Regions from separate parts of the Neptuniibacter sp. 2_MG-2023 genome, predicted to be linked through region 3. Evidence: predicted binding sites of a transcription regulator. Region 3 holds the regulator's gene; each other region holds the start of a gene.
The links. The regulator PhoB, encoded in region 3, activates phosphate uptake and scavenging genes when phosphate is short. The targets are predictions, from matches to a motif close to TGTCATANNNNTGTCANA.
Positions count from the first base shown of each region.

Region 1: the regulator PhoB is predicted to act here: its motif matches at 4,311-4,328, upstream of Q4486_RS13540 (TIGR00153 family protein).
Region 2: the regulator PhoB is predicted to act here: its motif matches at 4,604-4,621, upstream of Q4486_RS10295 (sigma-54 dependent transcriptional regulator).

Region 1 covers NZ_JAUOQC010000015.1:41,432-48,926, forward strand. Annotated here, with positions in the region: gene Q4486_RS13520 (insulinase family protein) at 1-1,975, shown strand, start outside; gene Q4486_RS13525 (DMT family transporter) at 2,083-2,955, shown strand; gene raiA (ribosome-associated translation inhibitor RaiA) at 3,120-3,494, shown strand; gene Q4486_RS13535 (GNAT family N-acetyltransferase) at 3,670-4,167, shown strand; gene Q4486_RS13540 (TIGR00153 family protein) at 4,421-5,104, shown strand; gene Q4486_RS13545 (inorganic phosphate transporter) at 5,122-6,387, shown strand; gene Q4486_RS13550 (aspartate kinase) at 6,553-7,495, shown strand, end outside.
Region 2 covers NZ_JAUOQC010000009.1:100,267-107,761, reverse strand. Annotated here, with positions in the region: gene acs (acetate--CoA ligase) at 1-372, opposite strand, end outside; gene Q4486_RS10305 (sigma-54 dependent transcriptional regulator) at 603-1,973, opposite strand; gene Q4486_RS10300 (PAS domain-containing sensor histidine kinase) at 1,998-3,098, opposite strand; gene Q4486_RS10295 (sigma-54 dependent transcriptional regulator) at 3,100-4,548, opposite strand; gene Q4486_RS10290 (class I SAM-dependent methyltransferase) at 4,666-5,730, opposite strand; gene Q4486_RS10285 (iron-containing alcohol dehydrogenase) at 5,730-6,875, opposite strand; gene Q4486_RS10280 (FkbM family methyltransferase) at 6,886-7,495, opposite strand, start outside.
Region 3 covers NZ_JAUOQC010000006.1:44,893-52,387, reverse strand. Annotated here, with positions in the region: gene cysZ (sulfate transporter CysZ) at 1-623, shown strand, start outside; gene phoR (phosphate regulon sensor histidine kinase PhoR) at 656-2,032, opposite strand; gene phoB (phosphate regulon transcriptional regulator PhoB) at 2,065-2,760, opposite strand; gene ubiA (4-hydroxybenzoate octaprenyltransferase) at 2,854-3,765, opposite strand; gene Q4486_RS07550 (chorismate lyase) at 3,826-4,362, opposite strand; gene Q4486_RS07545 (DUF1415 domain-containing protein) at 4,451-5,032, shown strand; gene Q4486_RS07540 (LysR family transcriptional regulator) at 5,051-5,956, opposite strand; gene Q4486_RS07535 (pyridoxamine 5'-phosphate oxidase family protein) at 6,067-6,645, shown strand; gene Q4486_RS07530 (glutathione S-transferase family protein) at 6,642-7,235, shown strand; gene Q4486_RS07525 (diguanylate cyclase) at 7,238-7,495, opposite strand, start outside.

The DNA of each region.
Region 1 (7,495 bases), on a different contig from region 3:
TTTAGATAACAGCGCTTCTCCTTTGCGCTTTGCTCTAGAAACAACGGATCTGGGCAGTGCCCCTTCACCCTTATGCGGTTTAGAAGACTCTAATCGTGAAATGAGTTTTATGTGTGGTCTAGAAGGCAGTGAGCCGCAAGATGCAGATGCGTTTGAAGCTTTAGTCTTAAATGTATTAGCTGAAGTTGCAGAGAACGGCGTGCCGATCGCAATGTTGGAAGCTCAGTTGCATCAGTTGGAGCTTCATCAAAGAGAGATTAATGGTGATGGCTATCCTTATGGTATGAGCTTGTTAATGGCTTCTTTAGGCGCAGCTATCAATCGTGGTGATCCAATCGCTTTACTTAATCTTGATCCAGTTTTAGATAAGCTTCGTGAAGAGATTAAAGATCCTAATTTCATTAAAGGAATGGTTAAAGATCTATTAGATAATCCGCACCGTGTACGTTTAACCTTGCGCCCTGATAATCAATTGGCTGTGAAACGAGATTCGGCTGAAAAAGCGCAGCTTAATAAGATTAAAGCGAGCCTAAGTGAGGCTGAAAAACAGCAAATTATTGATCGTGCTGCTGCCCTTGAAGCAAGACAGAATCATGAAGATGATGAGTCTATTTTGCCTAAAGTTACATTAGCGGATGTGCCTGATGATATGTCAGTGCCTGAACCGACAGATGTAGCCTCTAAATTACCTTATGTGCGCTTTGATAGAGCAACGAACGGGTTAGTTTATCAACAGGTGATTATTCAACTTCCTGCGTTAGATCAGGAGGAGCAGCATCTATTACCTTTATATAGCCATCTACTTACAGAGCTAGGTTGTGGTGAACGTAGCTATCAAGAAAACCAGCAATATCAAACAGAAGTAACGGGTGGCATTCATGCTTTTGCTTCTGTGCGAGGTATGCCTGATGACGAACAAAATGTGAACGGCTATTTTACCTTATCAGGTAAAGCGCTTGTTTCTAAACAGACGCAGCTGACTGATCTTCTGAAAGAGACTTTAGCTTGCGCTCGGTTTGATGAGTTAGCACGTATTAAAGAGGTTGTATCACAGCAGCGAACACGAAAAGAACAAGGCATTACCGGCCATGGACATGCTTTAGCGATGATGGCTGCTACCTCTAAAATGAGTCCTGCTGCGGCGCTTGCCCAAGCAACAAAAGGACTTGAGTCTATACTTTTTTACAAGACCCTAGATGATGACTTAAAACAGGAGTCTGCACTTAAGTCTCTTGCTGAACGTTTAGGGCAGCTACATCAAAAAATTGCACAAGCACCTAAGCAGTTTTTGATGGTGGCTGAGGAGGAGCATCAAAACCAGCTGCAAGACTATTTAGAAAGTAGCTGGCAGTCATTAGCTGATAAACCTACTGGGCTGTTTAGTTTGCCAGCCTTGAGAGAGAAGGTTAAGCAGGCCTGGGTGACGAGTACACAAGTTAGCTTTTGTGCAAAAGCTTTTACTACAGTGCCCGTTGAGCACCCCGATGCCGCTGCGTTGACTGTGCTAGGTGATTTTTTACGCAATGGCTTTTTACATAGAGCTATTCGTGAGCGAGGTGGTGCTTATGGTTCGGGTGCAGGTCAGGATTCAGGAGATGCTGCTTTTAGGTTTTTCTCATACCGTGATCCTCGTTTAAGCGAAACCTTGGATGATTTTGATGCTTCAATAAAATGGCTGTTAGAAAGTGATCACGATGAGCAGAGACTGGAAGAAGCGATTCTAGGTGTGGTTAGTTCTATCGATAAGCCTGGTTCTCCAGCCGGAGAAGCTAAGCAGGCCTACCATAGTAGTTTGTTTGGTCGTACGCCAGAACAGCGTCGTAAAGTGCGCTCACGCATATTACAGGTGACTATTGATGATCTGAAACGTGTTGCAGAAACCTATTTACTTGATGCTGAAGCAAGTATAGCGGTTGTTACTAGCCAAGCTCAGGCAGATACGCTTGGATCTGACTTTGAGATCATCGAGGTTTAACGGCGCGGCGTAAGTGCCATATTGATAAATTAAGTGGCTGACGCTCGTTAAGTGATTACATTACCTACAGCCCCTAAATACAGGGGCTTTTTTGTTTGGCCATATATATGTCTACCAATCCGCTTTATCGTGGAGCGCTACTGATTATCCTATCGGAGTTTTTTTTAGTGCTCTCAGGGATGCTCATTAAACAATTAAGTGGTGAGTTACCAACCGAAGTAATTGTCCTTGCGCGTAACCTTTTTGCATTGTTACTTTTACTTCCTTGGTTATATAGTGTCGGTCTACGTCGCATTTATACTCAAAATGTACATTTACATTTTGCCCGTGCAGCAGTCGGCGTTACCGCAATGATGTGTTTGTATTATGCATGGGGAAATTTACCTTTGGCCGAAGCTGCCCTTATCAAACAAACCGCGCCTTTCTTTGTGCCTTTGATTGCTTTTTTCTGGCTAAGGGAGCGTATTGGTAACAGGGTTAAAATTGCCATTTTTATTGGTTTTTGCGGTGTCTTTCTTATTTTAAATCCTACCGACCAAACGATTAATATCGCTGTGTTAATTGCCCTGTTTGGTGCCATGTTAGGCGCATTGGCAAAAGTGATTGTCCGCCGGATGAGTATCAGTGAATCTCCGCAGCAGGTTGTTTTCTATTTTGCATTTTTTAGTACAGTGTTGGCGTTTGTTCCTGCGATACTTAATTGGGTAACGCCCTCATTGGCCGCTTGTGGGTGGCTCCTTTGTGTTGCTCTAACCTCAACCATTGCCCAGTTATTATTGAGTAAAGGCTACGGATTAGCGCCCGCTGGTCAGTTAGGGCCTTATACATACTCATCGGTTGTGTTCGCAGCTCTCTTTGGTTGGCTGTTTTGGCAAGAGGTGCTTGATCTAAATAGCATTATTGGTGTCGTTTTAATTATTAGCGCAGGTGTTCTTTCAGCTGTTTCTCGCAAAAATAAACAATCAAAAGCGGATAATTGAACAGAGAATGCTCAATTTTTTTGAAGAGATTAATTATTTTATCTAGATGTAAATAAAGTGCTTGTAATCCTCTGTGGGAGTGGTACTACTGTAAGTGTAGAGGGGATGTTGAAAAGCAGTTTAATTGAGTCCCCTAATAGCAACATTGCATTAAGGATTTACATATGAACATTAAAATCACTCACCGCAATGCTAAAGTTTCTGACAATATGAAAGATAAAGTAGAAGCGTGGCTAAACAACAGTCAGGAGCGTTATGAAGTTATTACTAGCGCCCATGTTATTTTGGAAAAAAATGATCGAGAGGAGTTAGCAGAAGCGACTATTCATATTGCGGGCAAAGATATATTTGCTAAAGCGAGCGCTGATAATTTATATGCAGCACTTGATACTCTAGCGGATAAAATTGATCGCCAGCTAGATAAAATTCATCAGAAAAATGTTAACAAGAAAGGTGTGCAGAAACCTGCAACAGAGTCTGCTGACGCCGAAACTTTTGATGAAGATTATGATGAAGAAGAGATGACACTCGTTCAATAAGATCAGTTATCTAGAGAGAATGCCCAGCTTAAGCTGGGCATTTTTGTATCTAGATCTAAATTTAAAGTGCTTAGAAAATCCTTTATTGTATTCCCTAGCTATTGTGACTTTGTAAGCTTTATATAAGGGCTTAATTTTGAAATCCACACATAGTTATTTATGAAGGTGTTTTGCCGTGAATTCAATCTCGTCTGATATTAAAGTGTTAAGTGTAAAAGCAGATGAATGGGATATTGTTTATCCTATGTGGGAACATTTAATCTGTGAACTACCGAGTTATCACTTCAATCCCTTTGGCAAACCGCTATTGGATGAACAGAGAGTCCATCTTAAAAGCACATTACAAGGGTGTTTAGCTAAAGATGAGGCCGAAGTGTGCGTTGCTGTTAATAAAAATAATGAAATATGCGGCACGATAGCCGTTATTCAAAACACGCAGCGGGGATATGATCAACCAGAGAGCGGGGTTCTTTTTAATCTTTGGGTTAATCCTCTCATGCGCCGCCATCAAATTGGTACCGCCTTGGTTAAGTACGCAAAGGAGTGGTTGCTGGCACAGGGAGCGACCTCTGTGCAAGTTGGTTGGCATCCTGATAATAGTATCGCTGCTTCTTTTTGGCTCAAGCAGGGATTTCGTCAGTATGAATGTATTGCGGCCACTTTTTTGAATTGAGCAGCACTAATTTGTGAGACTCTAGGTAAATAAGCTTATGTATATACATTGGTATGCTTTGCGAATGCAAGTTATGGGCTATGTATATCAGCTGTGTGTGTGAAATCAAAAAAAATCATTTTTTTGTCAATTAATTGCCAAATTGTCACAAAACTGTAATTACTCAGCGTAACAAATCCGTCATAATTCGCGCGCCTGAGCATTTTGTTTTTTCTGCTCAAAAATGTTTTTTCGACTCATTAGGGTGCGTTGTATGGTCTCCACCAATAATCCATTTTTGCAGATGTTTGCGCGTTCGCCGTTCAAACCTATGCAGGAACACATCGCTAAAGCGCAAGAATGTGCGATAGAGCTAATTCCTTTTTTTGAAGCTGTAATGGCTGATGATTGGGAAGAGGCTAAAAAAATTCAAAGAAAGATCGCCATACTTGAAGGCGATGCTGATGCAATGAAAAAAGAGATTCGCCAGAATCTACCGAAAAGCATTTTCCTACCGGTGCCTCGCACAGATCTATTAGAAGTTTTAAGAATGCAGGACAAGATTGCTAATAGGGCTAAAGATATCTCAGGCCTAATGCTTGGCCGAGAAATGTCTGTTCCTGCAATTATACAGTCGGATATGACGGAGTATGTTCGAGTTGCGCTTGAAACATCAGATCAGGCACTAACAGCACTTAATGAACTTGATGAACTGGTCAATAGCGGTTTTGGTGGCCATGAAATCAATGTGATTGAGAAGATGTTAGATCAATTAGATGCGTTGGAGCACCGTACTGATGAGCACGAGAGAGATATTCGTGCAAAGTTATTCAGTGTTGAGAAAGAGTTACCGCCAATTGATGTCATGTTTTTATATCAGGTGATTACTTTGATAGGTGATCTAGCTGATCGTGCTCAACAAGTCGGTAGCCGCTTGCAGCTACTCGTCGCTCGTTAATTCGGTAGGTTATTAGAATGGAAATTATTGCTCAGTACGGCGACATAATCGTTATTCTTGCATGCGTATTTGGTTTCTTTATGGCTTGGGGTGTTGGTGCAAATGATGTTGCCAATGCAATGGGTACTTCGGTAGGTTCAAGGGCGTTAACACTTAAACAAGCGATTATGATCGCGATTATGTTTGAGTTTTTGGGTGCTTATTTAGCCGGTGGCGCCGTTACGGCAACAATTCGTAAAGGTATTATCGACCCAGGTCTATTAGCAGGAACACCCGAGTTACTGGTGTTTGGTATGCTTTCAGCGCTTTTAGCTGCGGGTATCTGGTTACTGGTTGCAACGCATTTTGGCTGGCCCGTTTCCACAACCCATTCGATTGTAGGTGCCATCGTTGGTTTTGCTGCAGTGGGTATCTCTGTTGATGCGGTTAACTGGGGTAAGGTCACTAAGATTGTCGCAAGTTGGGTTGTTTCACCGGTTACCGCGGGTTTGATTGCCTTCTTCCTGTTTAGGAGTGTGCAACGCTTAGTTCTAGATACAAAAGATCCTTTTACAAATGCTAAAAAATATATCCCTTTTTATACTTTCCTAGTCGGATTTATGGTCTCTATGGTGACCTTCACTAAAGGCCTGAAACATGTAGGGCTTGATTTTAGTTGGACTGAGAGCGCGCTGGCATCATTAGGTATTGGGGTTGTCGTGATGTTAATCGGCATACAGATGCAGAAAAACATTCAACCTGACCCAGAAGCTGATCGTGACCATCACTTTGCGAGTGTTGAGAAGCTGTTTGGTATTTTGATGATGTTTACGGCCTGTGCTATGGCATTTGCTCATGGTTCTAATGATGTTGCCAATGCGGTTGGTCCTTTGGCTGCGGTCGTTGGGGTTGTTGCTGCAGGGGGGGAGGTGGCACAGAAAACGGCCATGCCTGTATGGATCTTGCTATTGGGTGGTGCAGGTATTGTTGCAGGGCTAATTATGTATGGCCATAAGGTTATTGCAACAGTCGGTAGTAATATCACTGAATTAACGCCAAGTCGTGGTTTTGCTGCCACTCTAGCAGCTGCAACAACCGTTGTATTCGCTTCAGGTACGGGATTGCCTATCTCAACTACGCATACTTTAGTAGGGGCCGTTTTAGGTGTTGGTTTAGCGCGAGGTATGGCCGCGTTAAATATGCGGATTGTAGGTACGATCTTTGTGTCTTGGGTTGTCACACTTCCCGCAGGCGCTGCTTTGGCTATTATGTTCTTCTTTATGTTTAAAGGTATATTTAGCTAAAGGTATAACCAGATTTAATAAAGCCCTGTAACTTAGTCGCTACAGGGCTTTTTTTGCTTAAGGTTTGAAAAAAAAGATCACAAAAAGATCATATTAATGTAAAATTTGTGCCCAATTTTTTCTTTGGCTAGACCCAAAGTCCAACCAGTAATATTCGGAAAAACGATGCATACAGTTGAGAAGATCGGCGGAACTTCAATGAGCCGCTTTGAGGAGTTGATGGACACTATTCTGGTGGGCAAACGCACAGCACCAGGGGAACTGTATAACCGAATTTTTGTTGTGTCTGCGTATGGAGGGATTACCAATTACCTTCTAGAGCATAAAAAAACAGGTGAACCTGGGGTTTATGCACGGTTCGCTAATGCTGAGTCTGAACAAGCTTGGGTTGATGAGCTAAATAAAGTTCAAGCGCGTATGGAAGAGATTAATGCTGAACTTTTTACCGATGCAGAGTTTGAGCGTAATGCCGCTGATAGCTTTGTAATCGAGCGTCTTAATGATGTTCGTGATTGTATGAAAAGCTTACATCACTTGTGTACCTATGGGCATTTTCAGTTAGAAGAACACTTGATGAAAGTGCGTGAGATGCTGGCCTCAATCGGTGAGGCTCACAGCGCATATAATTCGGTACTTGCCTTGCGAAAAGCAGGTATTAATGCACGTTTTGTTGATCTCACCGGTTGGCATATGGATCAGCCTCTTCCTTTTGAAGAGATGATTCAGCAGCAGTTTTCAGATGTTGATATTGCAAGTGAAATGTTGATAGCGACAGGTTATACGCATTGCGAAGAAGGGTTAATGAAAACCTTTGATCGTGGTTACAGTGAGATGACGTTTAGTATGATCGCTACAGTAACCGGTGCGAACGAAGCGATTATTCATAAAGAGTATCATCTAAGTTCGGCGGACCCTATGTTGGTTGGGCCTGATAATGTGATGACTATAGGTGCAACTAACTATGATGTGGCTGATCAGTTATCGAATCTAGGTATGGAGGCGATTCACCCTAAAGCGGCCAAAGGTCTACGCCGTAATGGCGTAAAATTGCGTATTAAAAATGCATTTGAGCCTGAACATGAAGGGACAATAATTAGCCAGGAATATC
Region 2 (7,495 bases), on a different contig from region 3:
TTTAAGCGCATTTGAGAACTTACAAACACGTTCATGTAGTTGACGGTAAGTAATATTCTCAGACTCACTTGGGTCATCTCCTTCCCAAATGATAGCAACCTGATCACCGCGAGTTTCTAGATGACGATCAAGGCAGTTGTATGAGGCATTTAACGTACCATCTTCGAACCAACGGATATCAACATTATGTGGATCAAAAGATGTGTTTTTAACTTTAGTATATGGTTTGAACCAATCTAGGCGTTTACCTGCTTCACCCCAGAATGTGTCTGGATCATTCACAGACTGATCGTACATTGCTAGATATTTATCATTATCAATGTGCGCCTGTGCCGCTATCTCCGGACGAACTGGATATATTTTTTCACTCATCGTGATGCCCTTAGCTTGATTGTTGTAATTATCAAATACCCTCAGATCGTCTATGTTTTTGGTATTTTTTTATTATCAGACGCAAACGAGGTTAAATATCTGTCCTAGGTTTATACAGAAGGGAGAGCAATACCCTGAATTAGACCTTGGTATATCCGAGCTAAGACCTTAGTCTCAGAAATCCAGCAACCTACTAATTTATAAGGACTTTTTTATTATCACTCAATTCTTCAACGACCGAGCAATTTATCCAAATCTAAGCCTAGCTCACGCATTTTTGCTAATTTATAACGCAACGTTCGGGGACTTATCCCTAAATTTTCAGCGGCATCCTTGCGGCTTCCATGAGTAGCTTTCAACGCATCGATAATTAATTGGAATTCATGTTGACGCATACCTTCGCCCAACTGACCCACCAAATCTTCATCATCTAATTCGGTCTCTACTTCCGATATTTCCGCCTGGGGAATGTCAGCAGGATTAAGCATAAGATCAGCCATTCGAATCTCAGCCCCCCCTTGCAGAATCAAAGCACGCTGAACCACATTATCTAACTCCCTAACATTACCCGGCCAAGTATGCTCAACTAGCGCATTAACAACTTCAGAGGACAAACCAACAGGGGAACGCTGCATCTTTTGACAATACTTGCTAAATAAAAGCTCTGCTAAAGGCACTATATCCGCTGGCCGCTCTCTCAAGGGTCGCCATTGAAGAGGAAACACATTTAAACGGTAATAAAGATCTTCTCGAAACTTACCCTCAGAAACATAAGTTTCAAGCTTGCGGTTAGTCGTAGCAATCACACGGACATTGAGTGATATCACTTTACGCCCACCGATACGCTCAACTTCTTGCTCCTGCAAAACGCGTAACAGTTTTGCCTGTAAACCTAAATCCATTTCCGACACTTCATCTAACAGCAAAGTTCCCCCATCAGCTTGTTCAAACTTACCGGGAGAGCTGGTATATGCTCCAGTGAACGCCCCTTTTTCATGCCCAAATAGCGTAGCTTCCAACATATTTTCAGGGATAGCTGCGCAATTGATGGCAATAAACGGTTTATCCGCTCGTGAGGAGTGGTTATGAATATATTGGGCTAAAACCTCTTTACCCGTTCCTGATTCACCAGAGATAAGCACTGTAGAATCTGAAGCAGCCACCCGTCTCGCCAATTGAAGTAATTGCTTACTACTACTCTCTTCGGCAATGGGCTGTTGTGCTTCTGGTGCTACAACAGCGCCCGAGGCAAAACGACGTACCGCAGAAATAAGGGCTTCAGAATCAAAAGGTTTCATTAAATAATCAACAGCACCTGCCTTAATCGCCTCAACCGCTTTGCTCACTTGGCCAAATGCAGTGATTAACATAACAGGTAGCCCTGGATGCAACTTCCGAATCTCATCTAAAAGCTGATGACCATCCATACCGGGCATATTCACATCAGTAACAACCATATCGACCTGATGTTTGGCGAGTAACGCTAAGGCCTCTTCAGCATCAGGCGCCTCAATATAAGAGAAACCCGCTAGCTCTAACGTATCGCAAAGCGCTTCTCGTAACTCATTGTCATCTTCAACAATCATTATCTTATTAGGCATATTGTATATCGCTCAAGCTTAGAGTTATTTGGTTGATAGGCACGGCAATACTATAGTAGCAACAGTGCCCTCCCCCAGAGTGGAGCGTATTAAAAATTCACCATGATGAGCATGAGCAACCACCTGAGCCACAGCTAAACCCAACCCTGTACCATGGGACTTAGTTGTATAAAAAGGCTCTAGCGCACGCTTTACCTGCTCCGGCGCCATACCTTGCCCTTGATCAATAATCTGCAGGGCTATGCGGCCCGCGTCATCCGTAAAACGTATAGTTAATTCGCACCCTTTACCACTTGCCTGCAGCGCGTTTTCAACCAAGTTAATACATACACCTAATAGTGCATCTTTATTACATTGAAACTCATAGTTAGGGACATCATTGATACAATCACAATCAGCATCATAGCTGACTAGAGGAAGGTCGAGCATATCCTCTAACTCCCGCATAAATGAGGAAGAAGAGATCAGATCATCCAACCGCATCTCTCCCCGTGCAAAAATCAGCATATCTCGCACTTGCTGCTCAAGGTTGGTTAAGCGAGATTTAGCTTTACGTGCAAACTTCTGTCGCTGTTCAACCAAAAGATCTGGGCGCATTAGGTGATCAACATACAGTAACGCAGCAGATAGCGGCGTCCGAATCTGATGCGCCAATGAGGCCATCATACGACCCATTTCAGATAACCGTTGATAATGGGAAACACGTCCTTGCAACAACCGTGTTTCGGTTTGGTCTGTCAGTAACACTAACTGGCCCGGCTCACTATCCATCGCACGGGTCATCAAACTTACACGGCGACCATCTTTTAAAGAAACTTCATGGCCATCATCGCCACGAGGTGCAAAACTGCGGTTAATAATGTCAAACCACAACTGCCCGATCAGAGGGGTGCCCAAAAAGTTTTCCGCTGCAGGATTGGCTTCAGCCACTTTGCCTGCGCCATTAATAAGGACAACACCAGCCGGCAAAATCGACAGTAAATTTTGAAAGCGGTCACTAAGCCCAATATTTTTATCTTCATTTTTTTGACGTTGAAGAGATTCATTTACTAGAGATTCTTGCGCCTGACTTAAGGCAGCTTCTAATTCCGTAATACGGGCTTTATAGCGTTCGATATCATTCATATTACTTACGTTGCATCCCATATTTACGCATTTTTTCTACTAAGGTCGTTCGCCTAATTTTTAACAACTCAGCGGCTCTAGCAACAACACCATCATGTACTGCCAATGATTGCTCAATTAAGCTCCGCTCAATAGCTTCTAAATGAGCCTTAAGATCCAGCCCCTCTTCAGGCAGATGGTCTAAATGAGTGACAGAAGCTATAGCGCCAGTAACAGAGGATGATTCCAACAGCTCTTCCGTATTCGCATAACGCGCTGGATCAGGTTCTTCAACATGCTGAAAACGGGCCGGCAACTCAGAAACACCAACAACGCCATTAGGAAAAAGAATTGCTAGCCGCTCAGCAAGATTGGACAGCTCTCTCACATTACCAGGCCAAGGATGGGCCTTTAAGGACTCTAGAGCGCTCATTTGAAATCTGACAGAGTCAAAACCTTGTTTTTTTAATCGGCCCAATAACTCATCCAGTAACAGAGGAATATCTTCGGTTCGCTCTCGTAATGGCGGCATCTCAATTGGGAAAACATTGAGGCGATAATAAAGATCCTCTCTAAAGGTCCCTTCTTCAATCATCTCTTCAAGGTTTTTATGCGTTGCGGCGATAACACGTATATCCGCTTCAAGTGTTTTAGTGCCACCGATACGCTCAAACTTTCGCTCTTGAAGCACACGTAATAGTTTTACCTGCATAGATAAAGGCATATCACCTACTTCATCAAGAAAAAGCGTCCCCCCTTGAGCCAGCTCAAAACGACCTGAACGACTAGAAACCGCACCCGTAAAAGCTCCCCGTTCGTGACCAAACAACTCACTTTCAAGCAAATCTGCAGGAATAGCTCCACAGTTAATCGGCACGAATGGGCCATTTTTACGTACAGAATAATCATGCAGGTTCCGAGCAACCACCTCTTTACCAGTACCCGACTCTCCTGTAATTAAGACATTGACATCACGTCCCGTTACTTGAGACATAGCCTGTCGCACCAGCCTCATAGGCCGACTACTACCGACTAAACTTGAAAACAGCTCTGAAGGAGGATTATTCGCATCCCCTGCCCCCTGAGGCGGCCGAGAATAAAGTTGAGCTTTATGTAATTGATCGAGTAACTCTTGATAACTAAAGGGCACATTTAACTGCCCTGTCACACCACTTTTCAGATCATCAGGCAGCTCAGCGACTTCAGACCATTCATCTAAAGTAACAACAGCAGCATCAGGTGTTTTTTGCTGTAAATTGCGTAGCAGCTTTTCAAGGGATATAGGTAATTCACTTTGTCCAAGCAACACTAAAGAGACTTTATCACCTTTGAGTGTTTGGTCATCTGACTGCAACCAATCAACAAATCCATAGAATTTGAAAGGCCGACCTAAGAAGGAAAGCGCAGCGGAGATCAACTCTCTGCGACTTAGATCATCATCAATAATTAATAGTTTTGGCTGCGCAGTCATTCCTGCTTATCTCTACCTGATTTGAGTAGAACCAATAGTGGCAACCATAGCACGGAATGTCAATTAAATGACAGAGCTTAAAAACAGGAAAAGGAACGCCTATATTTTGACGCCTATTCACATATATTCTTTACGTATATATAAAGTATCCCCTGTCACAAACGCCGTATCAAAACGATTAGTAGCTAGTAGCTCATCCCCTGCTTTTTTCGGGCCATCACCAAATGCCCAAAGGTAGTCATCAATGGCAATCCACCCTCCCACATCAACATAAGGCTCCCAGAGCCCAATATCACGGGAGACTTCGTCATAATGATGATTGCCATCCACATGTAAGAAAGCAATCCCAGCATCACCTCGGGTGCTCTCAGGAGTATTCACCCGTTGATGGTAATCGTTAATCGCTTCAGCAGACGTCTTTTTGAAAAAAGTAACATTATTCAAAATACCAATCGATGATAAAAATACCCTGAAAATTTGTTCGCTATCTATATCACCAATCTGGTTATCTAATACCGATGCCCTTCCTCCTTGAGGCTTTACCAATATCTCATCCCAAGGGTCGACACAAAATAATGAGCTTTGCGTATACCGATTAGCCAACCAACCTAAAGCAAATGAAGAACGTCCATATAATGAACCAATTTCAACCCAGTCCCCTTGAGGTATTAAGGGCGTAATTGCTACAAGTGCCTCTAGCTTTGTTGCATCAGATTGCCCGGGAATAGCAAAATAAAACTTATATAACGAAGACAGTTCAGCCTCCGTAAGCACCGGCGCATTGTCTACTTCACTTTTAGACACATCCAAGGAAAATGAAACAGCACGCGCCCATTGGACAGCCGGGCTTAAGCGCTCCCATTCTTTCTTAAACGGGAATTCAGAACACATAATTAGATTTATATTTAAATCTGACTGCTGCAAATAATTATTAATTAATCCCCAGACACCCGCATGAGATGTATAAAAATGCGTCACATTTTGCTCACTAATTACTTTCCTAAACTCAGTTAGGAAATCGCTCGCAGTTATAAACGGTAACGGTACGAATTCATCCACTTCAGAATAGGAAGTTAGGATAGAGCTACTCCCTAAAATTCTAATTCCAAAACTACGTAACAGAGAATAAGATTCAAAATTTTCTTCAGACTCCACCGGAAAAATCAATAATGTAGACTTCACTAGCACTCCACGTTAGATAAAATACATTCTAAATCAGACCGTTCTATATCCGCTCGACTCAAGAGCACTTGATTACACTCAAGCTCATCAACCACCCGCTTTAATTGCCGTGACCCTAAATTGCAAGTACGAGAGAAAAAACCCCAGACAGCGAGTTTCTCTGTAAAGTAAGCACCCAGCGATTTATCAGCCAGACCTAATTTCTGCTTTAATATCAGGATTTTATTGTCATAACGACCAGAACTCTCAAGGTAGCGAAGCCAACCGGGCAATACGAATGCTAAGCTTTCCCCGTGGTTCATCGTCGCTTCAACTGCCACTTGATGAGCACAAAAGTGCAGTAACCAAGCAACATCTTTACCTAACGAGAAGAGGTAAGACATAGAAAGACTAGACGTTAGCATCATCTCAGAGCGGGTATCATAATTTTTATCTATAGATAAAAACTGTTTATCTTCCTCTATAAAATAAGAGAAAGTTCCTAAAAGCATATGGTCTACTACAGAAACATGGTCAGTAAAAGAGAAATATTGTTCTAGAAGATGAGACAGAATATCTATGTAATTATTACGTAATGTGTCGCTATTTAGCGTGTATGAATGTTCAGGGTTGCAGCAAGAGAAGCGCGGCCTTGTCGATAAATTAGCCAACCCAACCTTTACCTTCTCGGCTTTATTATCCAAAACAAACCCGCCATTTACCTCCGAGCCAGTCCCTAGCGTCGTTAAAATGACGCCCACAGCAATAGCAGGCTTAGGAAATGCAGCACGAGAGTTTTTGTAAAGCCAGATATTTTCATAGTTATTGGCCACACTCAACGCGATAGCTTTAGCGCTATCAATAACCGATCCCCCACCAATCGCTAGTACAAGCCCTACATCAACACTTTTTAACTGCTCGACACATGAGTCAATAAAACCAGTATCTGGATTTTCTGGACAATTACGTAGCTCAACAATAGGGTCCCTAAGCACTGCTAAAACTTCATCATATAAACCACTTTTTCTACAACTACCTTGCCCTGAGACGATAGCGACGGTGCCGGCATTATATTCAGCGACTAAATCAGCAAGCGCGGAAAGAGCCTGCCGACCAAACACTAAACGCGTTGGAAGTGAATACTGAAAATCTTTTATACGCTCCATTTATCTAAAATCACACGGCATATAAAACAGTTTCAATGGCTGTAATACAAGAATGCTGTTTCACATGCAGTTTATAATCACCCTTACTCATTTCATTAATTAAAATCGGTATATTAATAAAATCATCCATTGAATGATAAAGACAAATTGTTAACTTAGGACGATCACGAGCAATTGTTAACTCAGCACCTTTAAGTACATACTGTTCAGAACCTTCTACATCTAGGGCTATATGAGTGACAGGACCGTCAATGTAATCATCTATCGGCACTCCCTGGACGGTAGAGTCGCCGCCCCCCTTTCCAACATGTGCATCTAACCCGCCATTACCCTCATCTTCTAAGAAAGCCAAATCTTCATATTGATTCCACAAGATCTTATTATGGATATTTACATTCTTATTAGCCGAAAACTTATCTCTCAAATAAGCAGACCAGCGGCTGCTAGGCTCAAAAGCTTCGACTTTCACAGCAGAATTACTTAACAGCATACGATCAATATGTTTTCCGTTAAAAGCGCCCGCAAAGACCATTCGTTCATTATTTCCCAACGACCCGACTACATCATTATCAAAATAAGCCGAAGGCTCATATAAAGATTGATCCCAAAACGCTCCCTTC
Region 3 (7,495 bases):
GTGGCTGGGTTGATAAAATGATTTCAGCTTTTCTACCCGACTGGGAGTGGCTATCGTTTCTACACTACCTTCTCTGGCCGGTAATGGCTGTATTAGTCTTTGTTATGGTTTACTACAGCTTTACTATAGTTGCGAACATCATTGCGGCTCCTTTTAATGGTTTCCTGTCTGAGAAGGTTGAGAAGCGTCTAAGAGGCGATGTGATTACTGATGAGGGATGGAAAGCGGTGGTTGCACTTATTCCGCGATCTATTGCGCGCGAGTTATCTAAACTGGCTTATTACCTGCCTCGGGTATTATTTTTGTTAGTGCTGTCGTTTATCCCTGTGATTAATATTATTGCGCCATTTTTGTGGTTGCTGTTTGGCGCTTGGATGATGGCGATTCAATACTGTGATTATCCAATGGATAACAATAAGGTCAGCTTTAAAAATATGAAGTTGATGCTGAAATCGGATCGACTTACATCGATTGGTTTTGGGGGGTTAATTCAGCTTGGGATGATGATCCCGATAGTAAACTTGATTTTGATGCCTGCCGCCGTTGTTGGGGCAACTATCTACTGGGTAGAAGCTCATGCGTCTGTTGAGATTGATCTTAATCAGAAAAAATTAGAGCGCTAAGGCATTACCAAACTACATCTAAGTGTTAACGCTTAGTTTGTAGTTTGGTTATCTTCAGCTGGGTCCTGCTTAAAACCAATCAGTTTTTGCTCTTCATAAGCGTTATCTTCAGGTTCTAAACGGGCAGTGATAATTTCTGTTGGGAAGTGACAGGTAAATGTGCTGCCTTTACCTACTTTACTCTTAATGGTGAGCTGGCCGTGGTGACGTGCTAAAACATGTTTTACGATAGCTAGCCCTAACCCTGTACCCCCACTCGCTGATGAACGGCTTTCATCGACTCGATAGAAGCGCTCGGTGAGACGTGGTAAATGGATAGATTCTATACCGGGGCCATTGTCTTTTACTGCGAAATGCCCCCCTTGTTTATCGACCCACCAGCTGATCTTAATGGTACCGCCTGCAGGCGTATAGCGTACGGCATTATAAATTAAATTAGAGAACGCACTATGTAGTTCTATCTCTTGGCCTGAAAGGTCATGTAATGGATCAATATCTAAGTTGAATTTATGACCTTTTTCAAGAGCAAGCTGTTCTGCTCCCTCCATAATATGTTGAATCACACTATGAATTTGGATCGGTTGCTCATCAGAGATCTGGTGGCTAGCCTCAAGTCTGGATAGTAGAAGCAGGTCAGAAACTAAGTTTTCCATACGACGAGCTTGTTGTTGCATTGAGCTTAAGCCACGAATGAGTGGCCTTGGTAACTCTTGGTCTAAGAAGGTTTCTAAATAACCGCGAATAACCGTTAAAGGGGTTCTAAGCTCATGGGAGGCGTTGGCGACAAAGTCCTGTCGGGTCTGTTCCAAGCGCATAATACGAGAGACATCACGGGCGACGAGTAAGCGGTCAGCCTCACCAAAGCGGGTGATCTGATATTGAATTTTTAGATCAGAATGTGCCGGTGAAGGTAGCGTAATTGGATCGCTGTATTGTCCGCGTTTGTAGTAACGTACAAAGCGGGGATCGCGAAGTAGATTCATAACAGGCTTGCCTTGGTCGGCTTGGTCATTCAAACCAAGTAGCCGGTTAGCGGATTTGTTCCACCACTCAAGGTTGTTGTTTTGATCGATAATTATAATGGCATCTTGCAGCGCTGAAGTAGAATCTTGAAAGCGTGCAATGATATTCCGCAGCAGTGTTTCTCTTGAACGTTGGCTACGTTGTAGGCGGGATAACTCATCAAATAACTCTCCCCAATGGCCTGTAGTTTCAGGGGGTTCAATCTGATCATCGTTTTTGTGGAACCAATCCATCAATTTATTAAATTGGCGGATTTGCAGTAGGGCCCAGCCGATAAGGCCCAAACAGATCGTCCAACTTGGATAGCCAATGATCAGCCCGACTATAAAAGAAGCACCACTCACTACCATTAGACTGGTCAACATTGAGTGGCGATTTTTTTGCATATTAAACCCTAATAAAAACGATGAAAAAAATGTTAGGCAACGTTAGCAGAAAACCTATAGCCTGTGCCGCGCACTGTTTGTACCAGATAATCATGTCGAGCGCCAAGGGCTTTACGTAGACGACGGATATGCACATCCACCGTACGCTCTTCGACATATACATTGCCTCCCCAAACCATATCTAACAGCTGGCTACGGGAGTATGCGCGATCTTGGTGTGTCATAAAAAATTGTAATAGACGAAACTCTGTAGGTCCTAGATCAATAGGATCTTGTTCTGAGGTTACGCGATGGGAGATAGGATCAAGTGTAAGGCCATCGACGCTTACCGGTTCTTCAATCCCTTTAGGTGTTGTACGACGAAGTACCGCTTTTAAACGCGCTACGAGTTCGCGAGGAGAGAATGGCTTAGTGATGTAATCATCTACACCCGCTTCCAGCCCTTTGATCTTGTAATCCTCATCACCTTTAGCGGTTAGCATAATAATAGGGATATCGGCAGTCGTTTCATCTTTGCGTAAACGGCGGGCGAACTCAATACCGCTAGTGCCGGGCATCATCCAATCCAATAAGACCATATCTGGTTTATCGTCTACGATCAGGCTGTGCGCCTCATTAGCGTTCTCCGCTTCTAAACAGTTGTATCCAGCCATTTCTAGTGCAACTGCGATCATTTCGCGAATGGGCGCCTCATCATCTACGATAAGTACGCTTTTAGAGTCAGACATGGTGTTATTGCCCTTTATATTTCAATTTATCGACGGGGCTATTAGAAGACAATACTGTTACACAAATATTACAAACTGCATTGAATTACTAAGTTATAGCTTAAAAAGATCCGATTGTGCTAAGAAATAATGGCTTGCTACGCCAATAAAAATCACTAAACCTGCATAATGATTATTTAAAAACGCTTTGAAGCATAGATCACGTTCGCGATTACGGATAAGGAACTGTTGATAAATAAAGAAGCCTGCGGCGCAGATTAAACCGAGATAGTAGGGCCAATCTAAGTGAATTTGTTGACCAACTAAGGCAAGAGTGATCAGTGTTGTTAGCTGGAGAATCCCTATAATTACTTTATCTGCATCGCCAAATAGTATGGCGGTTGATTTAACACCTATACGTAGATCATCATCTTTATCGACCATGGCATACATAGTGTCATAGGCGATAGTCCATAAAACATTGGCTATATAAATTAACCACGCATAAACAGGTACACTTTCAGTCACGGCGGTAAAAGCCATAGGAATAGCCCAAGAAAACGCAGCGCCCAAAACCACTTGGGGTAGGTGAGTGTAGCGCTTCATAAAAGGGTAGCAGACGGCTAATGCTAAACCACCTAAAGATAAAATAATGGTTTCTATATTGGTAAAGAGTACGAGTACAAATGCGGCCAACATTAGGATGGTAAAGAGAATTAAGGCTTCCTTTGAGCTAACTAGGCCGGAAGGGATAGGTCGCATGGCGGTACGTTTAACATGGCCATCTATCTTGCGATCTGCATAATCATTAATTACGCAGCCTGCTGAGCGGGTAAGAAAAACCCCAAGTGTGAAGATAATGAGGATGTCGTATGCTGGCATACCTTCTGCTGCCATCCATAGGGCCCAGTAAGCTGGCCACAGAAGGAGATAGCTGCCTATTGGTTTATTTATACGCATTAATTGCACAAATGCTCGCAGTTTAGCTGCGCTGAAAGGGGCGTTTTTTTGTGTTCCAGAGGCCATAAAGTTGTCTGCGATTTAATCCGTTAATTAGACGTGCGTTTACTAAAATACTAATTAGGTTTAGTTTACCTGTAGAAGTTGCGGCAGGAAAACCTCTGAAACCAAAAGAGGCTTTTTCGATAGAAAAAATACAGATCGGCGCGCCCATACTTTTTCAGTATTATTAAGGGATAAGCGACATATTTGTAAGCGTCCACGCCGCATAGTTGGATCGGTGAATAGCAAACTACCTAATGACCGGTTGCCTAATACTCGGAGTTGACGTTCTGCTCCGCTGAGCGTTTGTGCTGGAATAATTGATCGAGCGAAAACCCAAGGTTGGCCATTGCCGATGAGTTGAACCTCTCGAATGAGTGCAACCTGGCGATAATCCATTTTTAGCGCTTTGGCTTCTGAGCGCGTGGGTCTAAGCCAACCTTGCTGTACTACTTCAACTCGAAAGTCGCCTTTACTTAGTTTTATCAAACGTTGTGTCAAGGAGCCGTGGTCAGTAAACCAAGTGCGCAATTGTTGAGGTGCAACCTGTTGATAGGGGCGACGGAGCGTTTTCCAACGAGTATCAAAACTTTGTCGAGTAAGGGCAGCTTTTATGGGCACAGATCAGTTGTCCTGAGATTTCATCAAAACCAATATCTTAACATGTATGAGTATCTCCAGCCGATAGGCTGAGGTAGTATCCCTTTTTATGAATATACAAAAATTTTCTTTTCCTGCAGAAGAGGCCGCGACTTTAACTCAGCAGTGGGTTGAATCTATAGTTGTGGGCCTTAATTTATGTCCTTTTGCGGCCCCTGAGGTGCGTAAACGAGCAATCCGTTATTGTGTGTCACATGCGACTGAGTTGGATGTTGCAATCCAAGATTTTCTAAACGAATTACAGCATATTCAGAACTGTAAAGAATCGGAGCTATCCACCAGCTTAATCAGTTTTACTGAGACGGCCATCGATTTTTATAGTTTTCTTGATCTATTGGATATGTGCCAAGATGCTTTAGAAGATGCCGGTCTTGATGGTGTTTTTCAGTTGGCCAGTTTTCACCCTCAATATTGTTTTGCTGGCGTTGATGCCGATCATATTAGTAACTGGACCAATCGTGCGCCGTTCCCCACTATTCATATTATCCGTGAAGGGCAGATGAGTCGTGTCTTAATGCACTATAAAACGCCAGAGGAGATCCCTGAGCGGAATATAGCGCTAATGGAAACCTTGGGACGTGAAGGTCTTATTGAACGTTTTCCACCTCTGGAACAATACTTTGAGAAGTGACTATCGCGGGATAAACCTTTAGCTTTGGATTAAAGATAAGCGTGTTTTTAATCTAGGGGCTGCCCATTCAATAAAGTACCGACTCCTTGATGAAAGTAAGCGTGAGTGAGGGTAAACCAAATTCACTGGTACAGGATCGGGTTCAAAGCTCTCAAGTACCGGTGTTAGCTCTCCTGAAGCAATTCTCTGGTCGACTTGATAACTTAAAAACTGGCAATAGCCTAACCCTTGGGCGCAAGCATCTAGCGCTGTTTCAATATGATTCGTTTTAAAAGGGCCCGATACGCTTATTTTGTGTACTTTTCCGGTTTCTTTAAATGCCCACTCAGAGTGCGATTTTAGTCCTGTAAGCCGTATACATTGGTAATCGGATAGTTCAGTGGGGGCGCTAGGTATACCTGCTTTTTGAATGTATGCAGGGCTAGCGCAGACCTTATAACGGATATGACCTATCTGTTTAGCAATTAAAGTTGAATCGGGGAGTTGGCCTATGCGCAGGGCTATATCCATACCTTCTTCAATAAGATCTACAACACGATCGAGGAGTAGAAGCTCAACTTCGGTTTCAGGAAAGGTGGTTAAAAAGTCATTAATAATAGGTGCTAGGTGTAGACGCCCGAAGGTCATGGGGGCGGTAATACGTATTTTTCCACTCGGTTTTATTTGCCGTTGAGTCAGTGCATTTTCTGCGTCTTCCACCTCAAGGAGTATTTGTCGGCAGCGCTGACAGTAGTCACGTCCCTCTTCAGTGAGGGTCAGGCGTCTAGTGGTTCTATAAAGTAGTTGAACGCCTAAGGTATTTTCTAAAGCGGCAAGGGCTCTCACTACGGATGATTGTGACATCGATAGTTTATCCGCTGCGCCATTTAAACTACCGCTTTCAACAATTTTTACAAAAATAGCCATCGCTTTAAGTTTATTCATGTTTTTATATTAATGCGTAAATTGCATTAGTTAAAGTCATCTATTTATCTTTATTGCTATAAATGAATAAACAATAATGATGATAACCTAATAGAGTAAACGAGAGATCGATGGCCCACCGTTTTAGTGAGTTAACATTCACCCCCGCCGTAGAATCAATACAGCAGCATTTTGGCAGTTTTGAAAAGATGCAGCAGATGCGTGGGCGTATGCCGGACTTTGATCGTTTAAGAGAACGGGAGTGTGCCTTTATATCGCAGCGAGATAGTTTTTATATGGCAACGGTTTCTGAAAATGATTGGCCATATATTCAACATCGAGGCGGCCCTCTCGGTTTTTTACAGATCATTAACGATCGATGCTTAGCCTTTGCTAATTATCGAGGTAATTCTCAATATCAAACGCTTGGCAATAGCACGCATAACAATAAGGTGGCGTTGTTCTTAGTAGACTACGCTAATAAGCGCCGGTTAAAAATTTTAGGCCGAATGCGTATTTATTTTCTCGATGACCTATCCGAGCGGTTAAAGCCGGTTATGGACTATTGCAGTGAAAAGGAGCGTGTCGAATCGATCATCGAGATTGAGTTGGAAGCCTTTGATTGGAACTGTTCACAATATTTGACACCTCGTTTTAGTGAGGAACAGCTGCTAGAGCTCGGGGTAATAAAACAAGGAGATTTAACATGAAGCTTTATGATCTTGAGTTATCGGGTAACTGTTACAAAGCCCGTTTATTTGCTGCATTAGCGGGTATTAAACTAGAGTTAGTTCCCGTCGATTTTATGGCCGGTGAACATAAACAATCACCAGTGATTGACTTAAACCCATTAGGGGAGCTTCCTGTTTTAACTGATGGGGAGGTTGTGATAAGAGATTCCCAAGCTATTTTGGTTTATCTTGCTGGGAAATATGCTGATGAAAGTTGGTACCCTAAAACGCCTGCTGAGCAAGCTGAAGTTATACAGTGGCTGTCGACGGCGGCGAATGAGGTACAGAATGGCCCAGGTGCTGCACGGCTTGTGGATAAGTTTGGATTCGATCTGCATAAAGAAAGTGCATTAGCCGTTGCGGCTAAAATTTTACCTATTCTTGAAGCTCAGCTGACTGAGCATGAATGGTTAGCTTTAGATCGCCCAACAATTGCTGACTGTGCTGTGATGCCTTATGTAGGCTTATCCCATGAAGGGGGTGTTTCTTTAGAAAGTTATCCACATATTCGGGCATGGATCAACCGCATAAAAGCCTTACCTGGCTTTATTTCTATGCCGGAACTCTAGTATTAGGTGTTGAGGATAACTCTATTACGGCCCAGTTCTTTAGCTTTATAGAGTGCTCTATCTGCCTGTTCGATTAAGTCGTTCGGGCAGATATCTTCAGATGGTTTACAGCTCGCAATACCAATACTAACTGTCACAATCTTTTTGTCGCCAGCGTTTAGATGTTTGATCTGTAAGGCTTCAATATTTGCACGAACCTTTTCAGCAAGGATCTTCGCCCCTTCCAGAGTACTTTCTGGGAGTATGACGGCAAACTCTTC